DNA from 4 places in the Kosakonia cowanii JCM 10956 genome. Region 1 is predicted to be linked to each of the others. Evidence: predicted binding sites of a transcription regulator. Region 1 holds the regulator's gene; each other region holds the start of a gene.

Region 1 (4,214 bases):
GCGTGCCGATGTTGGTGATGTATGATGGCGCGCTATTCAGCCCGGGCAGCGGCCCGATTGCGTGTTTTCCCGTAGTATTCATATCATGGCTAAAGAACAAACGGACCGTACGACACTAGATCTCTTCGCGAATGAGCGTCGCCCGGGACGGCCGAAGACCAACCCGCTCTCGCGCGATGAACAGTTGCGCATTAATAAACGCAACCAGCTCAAACGCGATAAAGTTCGCGGGCTTAAGCGCGTCGAACTGAAACTGAATGCGGAAGCGGTGGAAGCCTTAAATGAGCTGGCCGAGGCGCGCGAGATAAGCCGCAGCGAACTTATCGAAGAGATGCTGCTGGCGCAGCTTAAAGCCCTGCGCGGATAGCGATTCTTCTGAATCATCGTCAAATTCCCCTTTTCATGTGGCATACAGTGCAGTCCGCGGCAATAGCTGTTTCCGCGTTCTTCTCTGTTCTGCTATGATTGCCCTTATCTGTGGGCTTAGCGCTCCCCCTATACTCATTAAGATTCAAGAGGTTATTTTACTCATGGCAATTACAGGCATTTTCTTCGGCAGCGACACCGGCAACACCGAAAACATCGCCAAAATGATCCAGAGCCAGCTTGGTAAAGACGTCGCCGATGTTCATGACATTGCCAAGAGCAGTAAGGAAGATATCGAAGGATATGACATCCTGTTGCTCGGCATTCCGACTTGGTATTACGGTGAAGCGCAGTGCGACTGGGATGACTTCTTCCCGACGCTGGAAGAGATTGATTTTAATGGTAAATTAGTAGCACTTTTCGGCTGCGGCGACCAGGAAGATTATGCTGAGTACTTCTGTGATGCGCTGGGCACTATTCGCGATATTATCGAACCGCGCGGCGCGACCATTGTGGGTCACTGGCCGACTGCCGGTTACCATTTCGAAGCTTCAAAAGGCCTGGCGGATGACGACCACTTTGTTGGTCTGGCGATTGACGAAGACCGCCAGCCAGAACTGACTGCCGAGCGCGTACAGAAGTGGGTGAAGCAGGTTTCTGAAGAGCTGCATCTGGATGAAATCCTGAACGCCTGATTTTTATGGCGCAATCTGCTGGTTGCGCCGTATCAATAGGTAAAAGCAATCGAAATAATTGCTACATTTTTTTAACTTTCCTATTCATCCCTGTACAATAAGCCCTGCTTAACGCGTTACGCTCGACCGGGAGTTGTCGGCGATACCACGTTTTAAAAGCTTACTTTACTTGAGGGCTTGCAGTTTTCATTTATACATGGCAGTTCTATAATGATACGCATTCGCCCGGGTGCATTCCTTATAACTTCCGAGAAGGAAGTGAATCGTATAGCAACAGGACAGATTCCGCATGACTGACAACAATACCGCATTAAAGAAGGCCGGCCTGAAAGTCACGCTTCCACGTTTAAAAATTCTGGAAGTGCTTCAGGAGCCGGATAACCATCATGTCAGTGCGGAAGATCTTTATAAGCGTCTGATCGACATGGGTGAAGAGATTGGTCTGGCAACGGTGTACCGCGTGCTGAACCAGTTTGATGACGCCGGGATTGTCACCCGTCACAACTTCGAAGGCGGCAAGTCCGTTTTTGAACTGACGCAGCAGCATCACCACGATCACCTTATCTGCCTCGACTGCGGTAAAGTCATCGAATTCAGTGATGATTCCATCGAATTGCGCCAGCGCGAAATCGCCGCTAAACACGGTATCCGCCTGACGAACCACAGTCTCTACCTTTACGGCCACTGCGCCGAAGGCGACTGCCGCGAAGATGAACACGCGCACGACGCAAAATAAGTTCTTCTGAATGTTAAAAGCCAACCGTCAGGTTGGCTTTTTTTATGCCTGTCGGCTGAGCGGCGCGTTAGAAGGTTACGCCGCTCAGGGTGGAAAGCGATCAAGCTTTCAGCGTGTCAACACGGCTGACGCGCCTGCCGTCCGGGCTTACGGTGCGCACCTGAATTTCTCCTTTAATCTGTGGACGGGATTCCGCTTCGTAGCGTTGCCACGTTTTGCCGCGATCGAGGGAGTACTCCACCACCAGCCCCGGGAAGCGGATGTTGACCTCCAGCACACCGTCAACAATTCGCGCCCCTGGCACCGGCAGACGATAATGGATGCCGGCTTTATCCAGCTTCGCCAGCTCGCGATGCCCTAACAGATTGGCAAAACGCTGCCAGTCAGCCGTAAGCGCTTTCTGATCGACCCACTGCGTCTCGCCGCCTTTGTATTCGCGGCCTGCCTGATAATCCAGCTCCCAGCTTGCGCGATGCCATGCCCGCTCAGCGACGGCGACCAGACGCGGATAGATCATATACTCCATCTGCTCATCCGTGCGCACCACTTCGCTCCACAACTCGGCGGAAAGCCCGTAGGCGCCTGGCCACGGCTTGTCTGATTTAGCGCTGAACGCGTTGCCATCACGGTCAACCGAGGTTTCCGCATTTTGCGGCATGTTGTCCGGCGCGAAGCTGAAGATTTTGCGCTCATCGCTGAAACGCGTCCCCCAGTAGTAACCGCTCTCATCAGGGTGAACTTCACTCGGGAAGTCGAGATAGACGTAGTCCGGGTTGGAGACCACCACGCGGAAGCCCTTATTCGCCCAATCGTTGACGGAATCGAAACCACCCCAGTAGAGCGCATCCCAGAAGTTGACATTCACATGTTGGGTGGCAAACACAGAAGCGTCTTTGGCATCTTTCAGCCCATCCTGCCACGCCTGCATCACATCGATGCCGTGCGCCTTAACCAGCTTGCTTACCTCTGCGCCAAAGTAGCTGGAGAGGTGTTCAACATCGCTCACTTTCCCGGCTTTGATCATCGCCTGGCAGGCCTCGGATTTCGCCCAAGGCTTATCTTGCTTGCTCTGATCGATGATGCCTTTACCCGGCTGCGGATTGTTCACATCCGTATAACCAGCGCCCAGGTAGATATTTTTTGCTTCATCGCCGCCAAAGTGCCAGGTGCGCAGCGGCAGACCCGCTTCTCTGTGCATCTGCAGGATTTCGCCCATCACCTTATCGACAAAGTTGCGCGAGGAGTCCAGGCACGGATTGAGGTAGCCGGTGCGATCGTAGAATTGTACGCCAGCGGTAACAGAGGTATCGGTCGGATCGAGCAGCCGATAGCGGCTCGCCTCGCTCTCATCCTTACCCTCTTTTATCAGGCGTTCGTAACGTGCTTCCATTGAGATCACCGCCGCGCGCGCATGGGCAGGCATGTCGATCTCCGGGATCACCTCAATGTGTCGCGCTTTGGCGTATTTGAGGATCTCGATGTAGTCGGCGCGGGTAAAGTACCCGCTGCCGTTGTTATCACGATCCGGACCCGAGCCCAGCTGCGGCAGCAGGCACTGCTTCTCGCTCAGATCGTGGCAGCGCTGGCTGCCAATCTCAGTCAGCTCCGGCAGCCCCGGAATTTCAATGCGCCACCCTTCATCGTCCGTCAGATGGAAGTGGAATTTATTCAGCTTGTAAGCCGCCATCTGATCCAGCAGGCGCAACACCGCCGCTTTGCTGTGGAAATTACGCCCGACATCCAGATGAATACCGCGATAGTCGAAGCGCGGCGCATCTTTCGCCGTCAGAGCGGGGAGCGTCATCGGCCCCTGCGCGGGGAGAAGCGAAAGCAGAGATTGCAGGCCATAGAACACGCCGCTCTGATCAAAACCGGTCACCACCGCCTCTTTATCATTGATACGCAGCTGATAGGCACCGTTGATCGCCTCGTCCCCCCTGAACGCTTTACGGGCAATCTCGGTACGTAGCGGATAACTCCCCTCTTCCACGCCGAGCATGGCGAAGCGCCCTTTGATGGCGTTTTGCGCATCAGGCATCAGCGCTGAGAGGTCAAACTTCACTCCCTGGCTGAGATCGATATCCCGACCGTAGATTTTACCCTCGCGCGGCGTTGGCACAATCTGCCCGCGCAGCGAGGCGAGGTTAATTGTTTTGATATCGCTGTTTTGCGCAAAGCGCGCTTCAGCGGTCATCAGGATATTTTATCCTCCGGCATCCGCTTCCAGTGCTCGCCAAGCGGCGTGACGAACTGGGCAAGATCTTCCGTATTGGTATTGGCGATGGTTTTTGGCGTTGCCTCCTCTCCTGTGACATACCAGCGCGGCAGCACGTCGGTAATAAAGAGTTGCCAGTACTCATTAATAATCGGGATCTCAACGGAGTGCTTCGCCGGAAAACCACTAAATTGCTCCGTAG
Region 2 (4,214 bases), 2.0 Mb from region 1:
CGGTCATATCATCACGCCTGACCAGTTTATTCCGGTGATTGCCCAGTTCGATCTCGGTTCGCGCTTCGATATGCAGGTCGTCGAAACGCTGCTGAAATGGATGCAGGCGCATCCGCAGCCCGCTGCAAAGGCGCGTTTCTCCCTCAATCTGATGCCGCTGACCCTGATGCAACAATCCTTCGCTACGCAGTTTCTTGCACTGTTTGCGCGCTACGGTATCGCCGCACAGGCGGTGATTATCGAAATTACCGAGGAGCAGGCCTTCTCTCACTCGGAAGTGAGCATCCGTAATATCACGCGCTTACGCGAGGCGGGGTTTATGATCGCCATTGATGACTTCGGCACCGGCTACGCCAACTTCGAACGTTTAAAGCGCATCAAGGCGGATATCATCAAAATCGACGGCTGTTTTGTGCGCGATATCCTCACTGATCCGCAGGATGCGATGATCGTGAAAGCGATATGCGATCTGGCGAAGGCCAAAGGTCTGACGGTGGTGGCCGAGTACGTGGAGAGCGAGGCGCAGCGCGAGCTGCTGCTGAATGCGGGCGTTGATTACCTGCAGGGCTATCTGCTCGGCAAGCCGCAGCCGCTGGCATAAAAAAACCGGGGCAGGCCCCGGTTTTTGTTAACGCATGTTCGAATCAGATAACCAGCGCCGCGATCGCCGCAGAGAGCACGCTCACCAGCGTCGAACCGTAAACCAGCTTCAGACCAAAGCGGGAAACCACGTTGCCCTGCTCTTCGTTCAGGCCTTTGATCGCGCCTGCGATAATGCCGATAGAGGAGAAGTTAGCAAAGGAGACCAGGAAGACCGAGAGGATACCTTCCGAACGTGGAGAGAGGGTGGAGGCAATTTTCTGCAGATCCATCATCGCCACGAATTCGTTGGAGACCAGTTTGGTCGCCATGATACTCGCCACCTGCAACGCTTCATGAGCCGGGACGCCCAGCACCCAGGCAACCGGGTAGAAGATGTACCCCAGAATGCCCTGGAAGGAGATGCCCAGCACGGCAGCGAAGAGGGCGTTCAGGCCGGAAATCAGCGCGATAAAGCCAATCAGCATCGCCGCAACGATAATCGCCACTTTAAAACCTGCCAGAATGTATTCACCCAGCATCTCAAAGAAGCTCTGACCTTCGTGCAGTTTCGCCATCTGCAAGTTCTCTTCGCTCTCATCCACGCGGTACGGGTTGAGCAGCGAGAGCACGATAAAGGTACTGAACATGTTCAGCACCAGCGCCGCGACGACATATTTCGGTTGCAGCATGGTCATGTAGGCACCCACAATCGACATTGAAACCGTCGACATTGCGGTCGCAGCCATGGTGTACATGCGGTTGCGTGACATTTTGCCGAGGATATCTTTATAAGCAATAAAGTTCTCAGATTGACCCAGAATCAGGGAGCTGACCGCGTTAAACGATTCCAGTTTACCCATGCCGTTCACTTTCGACAGCACCGTACCGATGGCGCGAATCACAATCGGCAGTACGCGAATGTGCTGCAAAATACCAATCAGCGCAGAGATAAAGACGATCGGGCAGAGCACTTTCAGGAAGAAGAAGGCCAGGCCTTCGTCATTCATTTTGCCGAAGACGAAGTTGGTGCCTTCGTTGGCAAAGCCGAGCAGTTTTTCAAACATCTCGGAGAAGCCTTTTACGAAGCCGAGGCCAACATCAGAGTTGAGGAAGAACCAGGCCAGCACAACTTCAATCACCAGCAGTTGAATAACAAAGCGGATGCGGATCTTTTTGCGATCGCTGCTCACGAGCAAGGCAAGCAGCGCCACAACAGCAAGCGCCAGGACAAAGTGCAGAACGCGGGACATATTTGCTCCAAATATGAGACGGGTAGGAATTTCGTGCACATTCTATGTAACAAGACAAAAGAAAACGAGATCAAAGGCACACTATATTAATGTCCTGTGACCAGACTCAAAATTAGTGATCAAACATACAATTCAGGTATGTTAATAAAGGCCGTGAAAAGTTGCGTCACGCTGCTAGACTCATAACATAACGCTGCGGTAAATGTTGTCGCCGCCGTCACCATCCTTGGCATTCAACCCTTCTATTGTTTCAGGCTATCAGAGAAATCAAGTAAACCCATCTTAATGATCTTGATAATCATTCTCATTTTGGTAGCATCAAACATAGCAAAGGCTATATTTAGGGGCAATAAATGAGCAGTAGTCGCGTGGAGAGTACTAACGGAAGAGCAGCGCGCAAACTCAGGTTTGCGTTGATGGGACCTGCATTTATTGCGGCTATTGGTTACATCGATCCGGGTAACTTTGCCACCAATATTCAGGCGGGCGCGACCTTCGGCTACCAGCTTTTATGGGTGGTGGTGTGGGCGAACCTGATGGCGATGCTCATTCAGCTGCTTTCTGCCAAGCTCGGTATTGCGACCGGCAAAAACCTCGCGGAGCAGATCCGCGATCACTATCCGCGCCCGCTGGTCTGGTTTTACTGGGTGCAGGCGGAAATTATCGCCATGGCGACGGATCTCGCGGAGTTTATCGGCGCGGCGATTGGCTTCAAACTGATCCTCGGCGTGTCGCTGATGCAGGGCGCGGTGCTGACCGGGATCGCCACCTTCCTGATCCTGATGCTGCAAAAGCGCGGGCAGAAACCGCTGGAAAAAGTGATTGGCGGCCTGCTGCTGTTTGTCGCGGCGGCCTATATTGTCGAACTCATTTTTTCCCAGCCGAAGCTGGCGGCGCTGGCGAAAGGGATTGTTATTCCTACGCTTTCAGGCACTGATGCGGTGTTCCTTGCCGCCGGGGTGCTGGGTGCGACCATTATGCCGCACGTCATCTATCTGCACTCCTCCTTAACGCAGAACCTGCATGATGGGACGCGCCGTGAGCGTTATTCCGCCACCAAATGGGATGTCGGGCTGGCAATGACCATTGCCGGATTTGTTAACCTGGCGATGATGGCGACAGCTGCGGCGGCGTTTCACTTTAATGGACACACCGGGGTGGCCGATCTCGACCAGGCCTATTTAACGCTGGAGCCACTGTTAAGCCATGCCGCGGCGACTATTTTCGGCCTCAGTCTGGTGGCTGCGGGTCTCTCTTCGACCGTTGTCGGTACGCTGGCCGGACAGGTGGTGATGCAGGGGTTTGTCCGGTTCCATATTCCGCTGTGGGTGCGCCGTACCATCACCATGATGCCGTCGTTTATTGTTATCTGGCTGGGGCTGGATCCGACGCGAATCCTGGTGATGAGCCAGGTGCTGCTGAGCTTTGGGATCGCGCTGGCGCTGGTGCCGCTGCTAGTATTTACCAGTAATGCAAAACTGATGGGCGAACTGGTGAATACCGCGCTGGTAAGACGCACTGGCTGGGTGATTGTCGCGCTGGTGGTGTGCCTGAATGGCTGGCTGCTGGTGGGAACGCTTGCCGAGTTGATGGGTAAATAACGCCCAATGGCGGTGGGCGTATCGGGTCTACGTATCTTTTTTGCGGCTTGAATGCCCGATGGCGCTGCGCTTATCGGGCCTACGGTTTCTGCTGCGGAGTGACGGTTTGATGCTGAATGCCCGATGGCGCTGCGCTTATCGGGCCTACGAATCTTGTGCGATTTGAAGGTTCGGTGCTGAATGCCCGATGGCGCTGCGCTTATCGGGCCTACGAATCTTGTGCGGTTTGAAGGTTCGGTGCCGAATGCCCGATGGCGCTACGCTTATCGGGCCTACGAATCTTGTGCGGTTTGAAGGTTCGAGGCTGAATGCCTGATGGCGCTGCGCTTATCGGGCCTACGAATCTTGTGCGGTTTGAAGGTTCGGTGCTGAATGCCCGATGGCGCTGCGCTTATCGGGCCTATGAATCTTCTGCGGTTTGAAGGTTCGGTGTTGAATGCCCGATGGCGCTGCGCTTATTGGGCCTACAAAAATTTACCGGCGCACAAAAACTTTTCGGGGGCTGGATCGCGTAGGCCGGATAAGGCGTTAGCCGCCATCCGGCACTGTACTTTTCATCGGGTAATCAAACTACCTGCGAAACACAATTAATGGTGGTGTCCATGCCCGTGACCGCGACCCGGTCCACGGCGATCGTCACGATCGTTCCAGCCTTCGCGATAGCCGCGCTCATAGGCGTCACGCTTGTCCCAACCACGTTTATCCCAGCCACGATGCCAGCCGCGGTCATGTTTATGCCAGCGGTGATCGCGCCACTCATAATTATTGTTCCAGTAATTGC
Region 3 (4,214 bases), 120 kb from region 1:
CATCGGGGAGTAGCCCGCTTCAATCTTATTGCGGTAATCGTTACGGAACCAGGTCACACCGGCCAGCCAGTCATCATGTTTGAACTCAAGACCAATCTCTTTATTGATACTGGTCTCCGCTTTCAGATCGTCATTACCCATCATGTAACAACCGACGCCGTTGCCGCTGGCGTAGCACCCCTGGCCCTTGCTGTAGAGAATGTAGTTCGGGTTGGTCTGGTAGAGGCTCGGCGCTTTATACGCGCGGCCAATGCCCATTTTCAGGGTAAAATCGTCGCCTAATCCCTGCGAGAGGTTCAGCGACGGGCTCCAGTTATCACCAACAATGGTGTGATGATCGAAACGCAGCGCCGGGGTCAGCATGGTGCTGTCGGTCAGCTCCATATTGTCTTCGGCAAAAATAGAGTAGATGTCGGCGCTGGAGTAGGGGCTGCGGTTGGTGCTGCTCAGCCCGCTAATCGCCCCGCCCTGGAAGGCCTGGGTATTAGAGGCGAGATCTTTCATCCGCTGCTGGTTCCATTCGGTACCCAGTGTCAGGGTCTGGTTAACCAGCAGATCCAGCGGTAGGTTCACCTCGTTGTGCAGCATCACATCGGAGAGGTCGATATCGGTGAATTTATTACTGTTGAACAGCCCTTCCAGCCCGCCCGCCAGTCCTTCGCCCAGACGCGAGTTGCGCGTGTGCTCATACTGGATCCAGTTGCTGGTGGTGATCCCGTTATCCCAGCCGCCATTCCAGGTGACGGAGTAGTTCTGGCGATAGAGACGGTTGGTCTCTTTACCGTAGTTCTCGCGCACGTAGTTATTGCTGCTGCTGTCGTTGTTGGTGTTTTGCGTATCACCCGCGTAGAGGTTGCCCTGGCGGCTGTAGCCCGCCTGGAACTCCAGCGACTGCATCGGCGCGAAATCCCAGCGCACCACACCATTAATATCTTTATTGATTGAGCCTTCGCGCCCGGCGGCAAGGGTATTGGCGTAAATCCCGGTGCGTTCAGACTGGTGATCGCGGTTGATATCCCACGCATCGGCCTGGGTTTTCGCCAGGTTGCCATAGAGGCGGAAGCTGACATCATCGCCCAGCGGGCCGCTGAGGCTAAAGTCGGTGCGTTTGGTGGCACCTTCCGCTTTATGCTCCGGCGCGTTGACGTAGGCGTTCCATGACCCATGCCACTCCTGGGCGCTATCTTTTTTGGTGATGATATTCACCACACCGCCCGCCGCGCCGTTACCGTAACGCACGGCCGCCGGGCCGCGGATCACTTCGATACGCTCAATCATCTCTGCCGGCACCCAACTGGTGTCGCCGCGGCTGTCACGCTCGCCGCGCCAGCCTAAGCGCACCGAGTTACGGCTGGTGACCGGTTTGCCATCCACCAGGATCAGGGTGTTTTCCGGGCCCATACCGCGAATGTCGATCTGGCGGTTGTTGCCCCGCTGGCCGCTGGTGGCGTTGCCGGTTAAGTTAACGCCCGGCATCTTGCGGATAATCTCCGACACATCACGGGCTGGCGGGTTCTTACGAATTTGATCGGCGGTGATGGTCGACACGCCGGGTGCCTGGAGGTTTTGCTGTGCCGCCGTGACGACGATAGTGTCCGCGCTGCTGGCGTCGCTGCTCTTCTCATCCGCCGCCATCACGGGCATTGCCGCGCCGTAGATCCCGAGGTTGACCAGCAAGGTCAGGGATTTCATCTTCTTATTCATTATGTTACCTGCGTTCCTTTGCCGTATCCCCGTAACTCTCCATTCCCAGGGGAGAGGAGACGGCAGTGATGAAGCCCGCGCGCGGCAATTCTCTCAGCCCTGAGAAAAAAGGCCTGCGACAGGCAGAGTTAGGTGAAAGACGCGCTTCCCACAGCGCGCCAATACGCTATTGCAAATAAGAATAGTTATCAATAATATTATCTATAAATTTTGATCGATAAAAATAAGTCCGCAGCGATTTGGGGTTAAACCGTGACGTCAACGACGGGAAGCGATGCCTGGTGGGCGTCAAAACAGGGGCCGGAGTGGGTTAAAACCGCCGACGGGCGCTATGAAGTGACCTTCTGGTGGCGCGATCCGGCGGGGTCTGAGCAGACTTCGCGCCTGCGCCGGGTCTGGATTTACATCACTGGTGTTACCGATCACCATCAACAAGCGCAGCCGCAATCACTGGCACGCATCGCCGGAAGCGATATCTGGTGCTGGAAAACCACCCTCGAAGCGGGCTGGCGCGGCAGCTACTGCCTGATCCCCTCTGAGCAGGATAACGATTTCGCCGATACCGTTTTCGCCAGCATGCCGCCGGATCGCGCGGCGCTGCGTGAAGGGTGGCGCAAACTGCTGCCGCGCGCGATTGCCGACCCGCTCAATGCGCAAAGCTGGCGCGGCGGACGCGGGCATCCGGTCTCGGCGCTGGAGATGCCCGGCGCACCGCCTCAGCCCGGCTGGCAGGCAACCGATACCGCTTTTACCCCTCCTCATCTGTTGCACTGGCAGAGCCCGCGGCTGCAAAACCGCCGCCGCGTCTGGGTCTATGCCACCGGCGAGGCGCAGGGTGCTGAACGACCGCTGGCGATCCTGCTCGACGGTCAGTTCTGGGCCGAAAGCATGCCGGTGTGGCCTGCGCTGGCGGCGCTGACCAATGCCCGCCAGTTGCCGCCCGCGGTCTATGTGCTGATTGACGCCATCGATAATGCTCAGCGCAGCCAGGAACTGCCCTGTAATGCCGATTTCTGGCTGGCGGTGCAGGAGGAACTCTTGCCGCAGGTACGCGAAATTGCGCCCTTCAGCGATCGCGCCGATCGCACGGTGGTGGCGGGGCAGAGTTTCGGCGGGCTTTCGGCGCTCTATGCCGCTCTGCACTGGCCGACGCGCTTTGGCTGCGTGCTGAGCCAGTCCGGCTCTTACTGGTGGCCACATCGCGGCGGCGAGGGTGAAGGGCTGCTTATCCAACAACTCAAACAGGGTGAAATAGGCCCGCAGGGGCTGCGCATCGTGCTTGAAGCCGGGGTGCGCGAGCCGCTGATTTTTCGCACCAACCAGACCCTTTTATCCCTTTTACAACAGACACAGCAGCGGGTTTTCTGGCGTCAGGTTGACGGCGGACATGATGCGCTTTGCTGGCGAGGCGGGCTGACGGCGGGGTTAATTACCCTCTGGCAGCCGCTGTAACGCCAGGGCGCTTTTCCACGACAGGAGTTTGCTATGGAGTTCACCAACCCCTTCGATCATCCGCAAGGGCGGTTTTATATTCTGCAAAACAGCGCGCAGCAGTGCAGTTTGTGGCCCGCGCAGTGCGCACTGCCCGCAGGCTGGCGCGTCATCTGCGAGCCGCAATCGCAGGCGGACTGTAACAACTGGCTGGCCGCACACTGGCAGAGCTTAACCCCGGCGCACTATGCGCACCCCCACGCGCAATAAGGAGCGGAAGATGAGCGAACGTTTACCGCTGGTCGCGGCCCAGCCGGGGATCTGGATGGCAGAAAAACTCTCCTCGCTGCCCAATGCCTGGAGCGTGGCGCACTATGTTGAGCTTGAGGGCGATATCGATGCCGTGCAGCTCAGCGAGGCGATTGTCACTGGCCTGATGCAGGCTGACACGCTGCGCATGCGTTTTACTGAAGATAACGGCGAAGTGTGGCAGTCGGTCGATGAGACGCTGACCTTTGCCGCCCCCGCGATTGCCGACCTGCGCCAGCAGGGGGACTCACACAGCGCCGCGCTGGCGCTAATGCAGGCCGATCTGGCGCAAAACCTGCGCGTGGAGAGCGGCAAACCGCTGGTGCACCACCAGCTGATGCGCGTCGGCGAGCGGCGCTGGTACTGGTATCAGCGTTATCACCATTTGCTGGTCGATGGCTTCAGTTTCCCCGCCATAACCCGCCAGATTGCCGCTATTTATACGGCATGGCAACGTGGTGAGCCGACGCCCGCCTCGCCATTTACCCCTTTTGCTGAGGTCGTCGAAGAGTATCAACGCTATCAGAGCAGCGATGCCTTTACGCGTGATGCCGCTTTCTGGGCAGAGCAGCGGCGCGCGCTTCCGCCGCCGGTGTCGCTCTCCAGCGAACCGCTACCGGGGCGCGCGGCAACTACCGATATTCTTCGCCTCAATGTCGCCCTGGAGAGCGCAGCCTTTCGCCGCCTGAGCCAGGCGATGGCAAACACGACGCCCGCCGATCTGGCGCTGGCCTTAGTGGCGCTCTGGCTGGGCCGGCTGTGCGGACGCA
Region 4 (4,214 bases), 2.3 Mb from region 1:
AACGCCACCGCTTCGCCGCCGATAACCTTGCCGCTACCCACAGCGAAGCGCTGCTGGATAAGCTGATCACCGCCCTTTCCGGCAGCCTGAATCGCAGCTTTGTGCTTGAGCAGTTTTGCGAGCAGGAGCAGTGCAGCGAGCGTGCCCTGCGCCAGCAGTTTCGCTCCCAGACCGGCATGACCATCAACCACTATCTGCGCCAGTTGCGCATCTGCCACGCGCAGTATCTGCTCCAGCACTCGGAGCAGATGATTGGTGAAATCGCCATGCAGTGCGGGTTTGAGGACAGTAACTACTTTTCGGTGGTCTTTAGCCGCGAAGTGGGGATGACGCCAGGACAGTGGCGTCATCGCAGTCGCGCCGCCGCCTGATTAGCTCGCCATACCGAGGCCGACGATATTGGCCGCGATAATGATCACCACGCAGCCGAGGCTCAGCACGCTGACCGGCTGGCGTCCGGCATTTTTCCACTCCTTCAGCACCAGCCCGACAATGCCGCCGCACAGCACGTAGAAACTCATGTGCAGCATCCAACTGATGTAGTCATACTGCGCCGGAATACGGGCGTGGCCCCAGGCGTAGAAGAAGAATTGCAGATACCACATCAGCCCGCCAAGCGCTGAGAGCAGGATATTGCTGATAATCAACGGCGTTGCCAGCGAGAAGTCCGCTTTGACCGACAAATTCTTCACTTTTGCCAGGCGAATAATGCAGAAGCCAAGGTTGACCAGCGCGCCCCCGCCCATGATCACCACATAGCTTGGCAGCGCGGTATAGAGCGGATCGATGCCCAGCGCCGCAGCGGCATCGTGCATCGGTTTGGCGGCATTCATCGCAAAGGACATCCCCGCTGAGAAGATGCCGCACATGACGGCCAGCGCCAGCCCTTTTTTCAGGTTGAACTCTTCGGCTTTGATGCCCATTTTGCGCTCTTTCAACTGCCCGGCGCGCGTCACAATGCCGACGCCAATCAGGGCAACCAGCACGCCAAGCAGCGTCATCCGACCCCCTTCGGTATGGATCAGCACGCCGAAAGTGCCGTTGAGCACCGGCGTCATCAGGGTGCCAACAATCAGCGTGATGCCGATGGCGATACCAATGCCCATCGACATGCCGAGATAGCGCATCGTTAAACCATAATTGATATTGCCGACGCCCCACATTGCGCCGAAGAGAAACACCGGCAGCAGGGTGGAGGCATTGAACGAGCTGAAATAGGCCCAGAAATCGGGCAGTAACAGCGCGCTGATGCTCCAGGGAAGGACTATCCAGGAGACGAGGCCGCCTATCGACCACATCGTCTCCCATGACCACTGTTTGACCTTTTTGAACGGGGCATAGAAACAGGCAGCACTGGCCGCGCCTATCAAATGCCACAAAATACCCATCGTAATCGCGTTACTCATTGTGCACTCCTTTTGTTTTTATGGCCGGGACAGAGGTCGCCGACTCGCAGAGTGTAAAAATCAGTAAACGATTTAACCTTGAGACGATTGCCGCGCTGCGCCTGGCGCTGGCAATCAGGGCATGATGGGGGTGAGCAGCTTCACAATTTCAAGAACATAACTAAAATTTATAACCTTATAAAAACTACGGCATTGATAAACATTTTCAATATCACGTAATTAACTATAATGATCCGACTGCTTACGCGGCATTAACAATCCGCCGCCAGACTAAAAATGGAGATGAAAATGAGCTATACACTGCCCGCTCTGCCGTATGCGTATGATGCCCTTGAGCCTCATTTCGACAAGCAGACGATGGAAATCCATCACACTAAACATCACCAGACCTACGTAAACAACGCTAACGCCGCGCTGGAAAACCTGCCGGAGTTCTCAAGCCTGCCGGTTGAAGAGCTGATCACCAAACTGGACCAGCTGCCGACCGACAAGAAAACCGTACTGCGCAACAACGCGGGCGGCCACGCTAACCACAGCCTGTTCTGGAAAGGCCTGAAAGTCGGCACTACCCTGCAGGGCGATCTGAAAGCGGCTATCGAGCGCGATTTCGGTTCCGTGGACAACTTCAAAGCTGAATTTGAAAAAGCAGCAGCAACCCGCTTCGGTTCCGGCTGGGCATGGCTGGTGCTGAAAGGCGACAAACTGGCTGTAGTCTCTACCGCAAACCAGGACTCCCCGCTGATGGGTGAAGCGATCTCTGGCGCATCCGGCTTCCCGATCATCGGTCTGGATGTGTGGGAACACGCTTACTACCTGAAATTCCAGAACCGCCGCCCGGACTACATCAAAGAGTTCTGGAACGTGGTGAACTGGGACGAAGCAGCAGCACGTTTCGCCGCTAAAAAATAAGTTCGCACGATCCCCCACGCTTGCGTGAGGTCAACCCCCGTCCGGCTTCGCCGTCGGGGGTTTTTTATTGCCTGCGGTTTACCTTCGCGAGGTGATACTAAACACCTGATCGACAATGGCGCACTGCGCGTCGCTGAGCGTGCCGCCGACGTTGCGCGAGACGGGCGTCGAGTAGCCAAATTTACGTGATACCACGGTTTTGATGGTGGTGACGAAATCATCCCCGATGGCGTAGATCGCCATAAACTTGCCGATCTCCTGCTGCGCTTTACTCAACCCGTCGAGATCGCCGGTGCGCCAGGCTTCTCTCGCCTGCACAAACAGCTCTGGCATAACGTTATTCAACCCGGAGATCACCCCTGCGCCGCCTGCCAGTAAGTTCGGGATGTAGTACTCGTCGTAGCCGCTCAACACGGCGAAATCGCCGCGTACCGCCTGGGTGGCGAGGATCATGTTCCGCGTGTGTGACTGGCAATCGACCGTATCTTTGATGCCGGCGAAATCAGGAAACTCGGCGGCCAGGGTGGCAACCAGTTCCGGCGTTAAATCGCAGCCGGTGCGCGCCGGGAAGTTGTAGGCGAACCACTTGCCTTCAACCGCCTGGCCGATGGCGCGGAAATAGTGCAATAACTGCCCGCTGGTCTGCCCGTAGTAATAGGGTGGCAGCACCATTACTGCATCATACCCGACGCGCCTGGCCTCTTGCGCCATGTGCACCACATCGGAAAAGCAGGGGGAGGAGACGTTTGCTACCAGCGTACCCGGCGACATCTCCCGCGCTTCGCGGATAAGCATCAAGCGCTCCTCCAGCGAGAACGAGGCAAACTCCCCGATGCTGCCCATCAGCAGCACGACATCGACTTTTGCCGCGTTCAGGCGGGCAATGTGTTGCGCCAAGCCTGCCAGATCGATATTCCCTTCACGATCCATCGGCGTGATGGAAGGGCACCAGACGCCGGAAAATGGAACTGTAGTGGCCACGTCGCTCTCTCCTCGTTTAATGAAATTGCGTTTCAAAACTCAAGGTAAGTGATAACACGGCATGGCGTCAGACACGCGCATGAATGTCTCATTTTCGCCGCTTCGGGTGAGAAAAAAGTGTGCTCTAATAACGCGACCAACAACGGAATTCCGGGAGGGAAGATGCGCCATCAGGTTAACGTTTTCAGGGGCAAGATAAGGGATTATGAGGGCAGCCGACCGAGCGCCATCGCCAAATTGCAGGTTCAGGGGGAGTTGACCCTGACCGAACTGGGCCTTGCCGGCGATGAGCAGGCGGAGAAAAGCTACCACGGCGGGGCCGATCGCGCGCTGTGCCACTATCCGCGTGAACACTACACGCACTGGGCGCAAGCCTTCCCGCAACAGGCCGCACTTTTCTGCGCGCCCGCCTTCGGCGAAAACCTCTCTACCGTCGGGCTGACGGAACAAAATGTCTTTATCGGCGATATCTTTCGCTGGGGCGAGGCGCTGATTCAGGTGACGCAGCCACGCTCGCCCTGCTTTAAGCTCAACTACCACTTCGGCATTGAGGATATGGCCACGCAGATGCAGGCGAGCGGCCGCGTGGGCTGGCTCTATCGGGTGATTGCCGCAGGCAAAGTCGCCGCTGACGCGCCTTTAGAGCTGGTATCAAGGGTAAGCGATGTCAGCGTTCATGAGGCCGCGGCGATCGCCTGGTATCAACCGTTTGATGATGAGCAGTATCAGCGCCTGCTGGCGGCGGCGGGGTTATCGGCAAGCTGGACGCGCACAATGCAGAAGCGACGCCTGAGCGGCAAAGTTGAGGATAACGCCCGGCGGCTGCGCGGATAAAAAAACGCCCCCTCCGGCAGGAGAGGGCGCATTATCAGGCGCGTTTATAGAGCGGCAGCCAGAGGGTTAAGCGTAAACCGCCTA

What was found. The regulator Fur, encoded in region 1, represses iron uptake genes when iron is present. The targets are predictions, from matches to a motif close to ATAATAATGAGAACNACTATCAA.
Region 2: a site for Fur is predicted at 2,124-2,146, ahead of BWI95_RS21700 (Nramp family divalent metal transporter). Genes of this name have one in related genera too.
Region 3: a site for Fur is predicted at 1,880-1,902, ahead of fes (enterochelin esterase). Genes of this name have one in related genera too.
Region 4: a site for Fur is predicted at 1,599-1,621, ahead of sodA (superoxide dismutase [Mn]). Genes of this name have one in related genera too.

What each region holds. Positions count from the first base shown of each region.
Region 1 covers NZ_CP019445.1:2,607,181-2,611,394, reverse strand. The annotation lists gene ybfE (LexA regulated protein) at 86-367, shown strand; gene fldA (flavodoxin FldA) at 531-1,061, shown strand; gene fur (ferric iron uptake transcriptional regulator) at 1,351-1,797, shown strand; partial or broken gene BWI95_RS12265 (beta-N-acetylhexosaminidase) at 1,898-4,214, opposite strand, start outside.
Region 2 covers NZ_CP019445.1:4,581,040-4,585,253, reverse strand. The annotation lists gene BWI95_RS21710 (bifunctional diguanylate cyclase/phosphodiesterase) at 1-601, shown strand, start outside; gene BWI95_RS21705 (NupC/NupG family nucleoside CNT transporter) at 645-1,832, opposite strand; gene BWI95_RS21700 (Nramp family divalent metal transporter) at 2,186-3,433, shown strand; gene BWI95_RS21695 (DUF2502 domain-containing protein) at 4,021-4,214, opposite strand, start outside.
Region 3 covers NZ_CP019445.1:2,488,523-2,492,736, forward strand. The annotation lists gene BWI95_RS11700 (TonB-dependent siderophore receptor) at 1-1,704, opposite strand, end outside; gene fes (enterochelin esterase) at 1,957-3,156, shown strand; gene BWI95_RS11710 (MbtH family protein) at 3,190-3,405, shown strand; gene entF (enterobactin non-ribosomal peptide synthetase EntF) at 3,416-4,214, shown strand, end outside.
Region 4 covers NZ_CP019445.1:229,847-234,060, reverse strand. The annotation lists gene rhaR (HTH-type transcriptional activator RhaR) at 1-371, shown strand, start outside; gene rhaT (L-rhamnose/proton symporter RhaT) at 372-1,406, opposite strand; gene sodA (superoxide dismutase [Mn]) at 1,695-2,315, shown strand; gene BWI95_RS01085 (dihydrodipicolinate synthase family protein) at 2,394-3,245, opposite strand; gene yiiM (6-hydroxyaminopurine reductase) at 3,459-4,130, shown strand; gene cpxA (envelope stress sensor histidine kinase CpxA) at 4,165-4,214, opposite strand, start outside.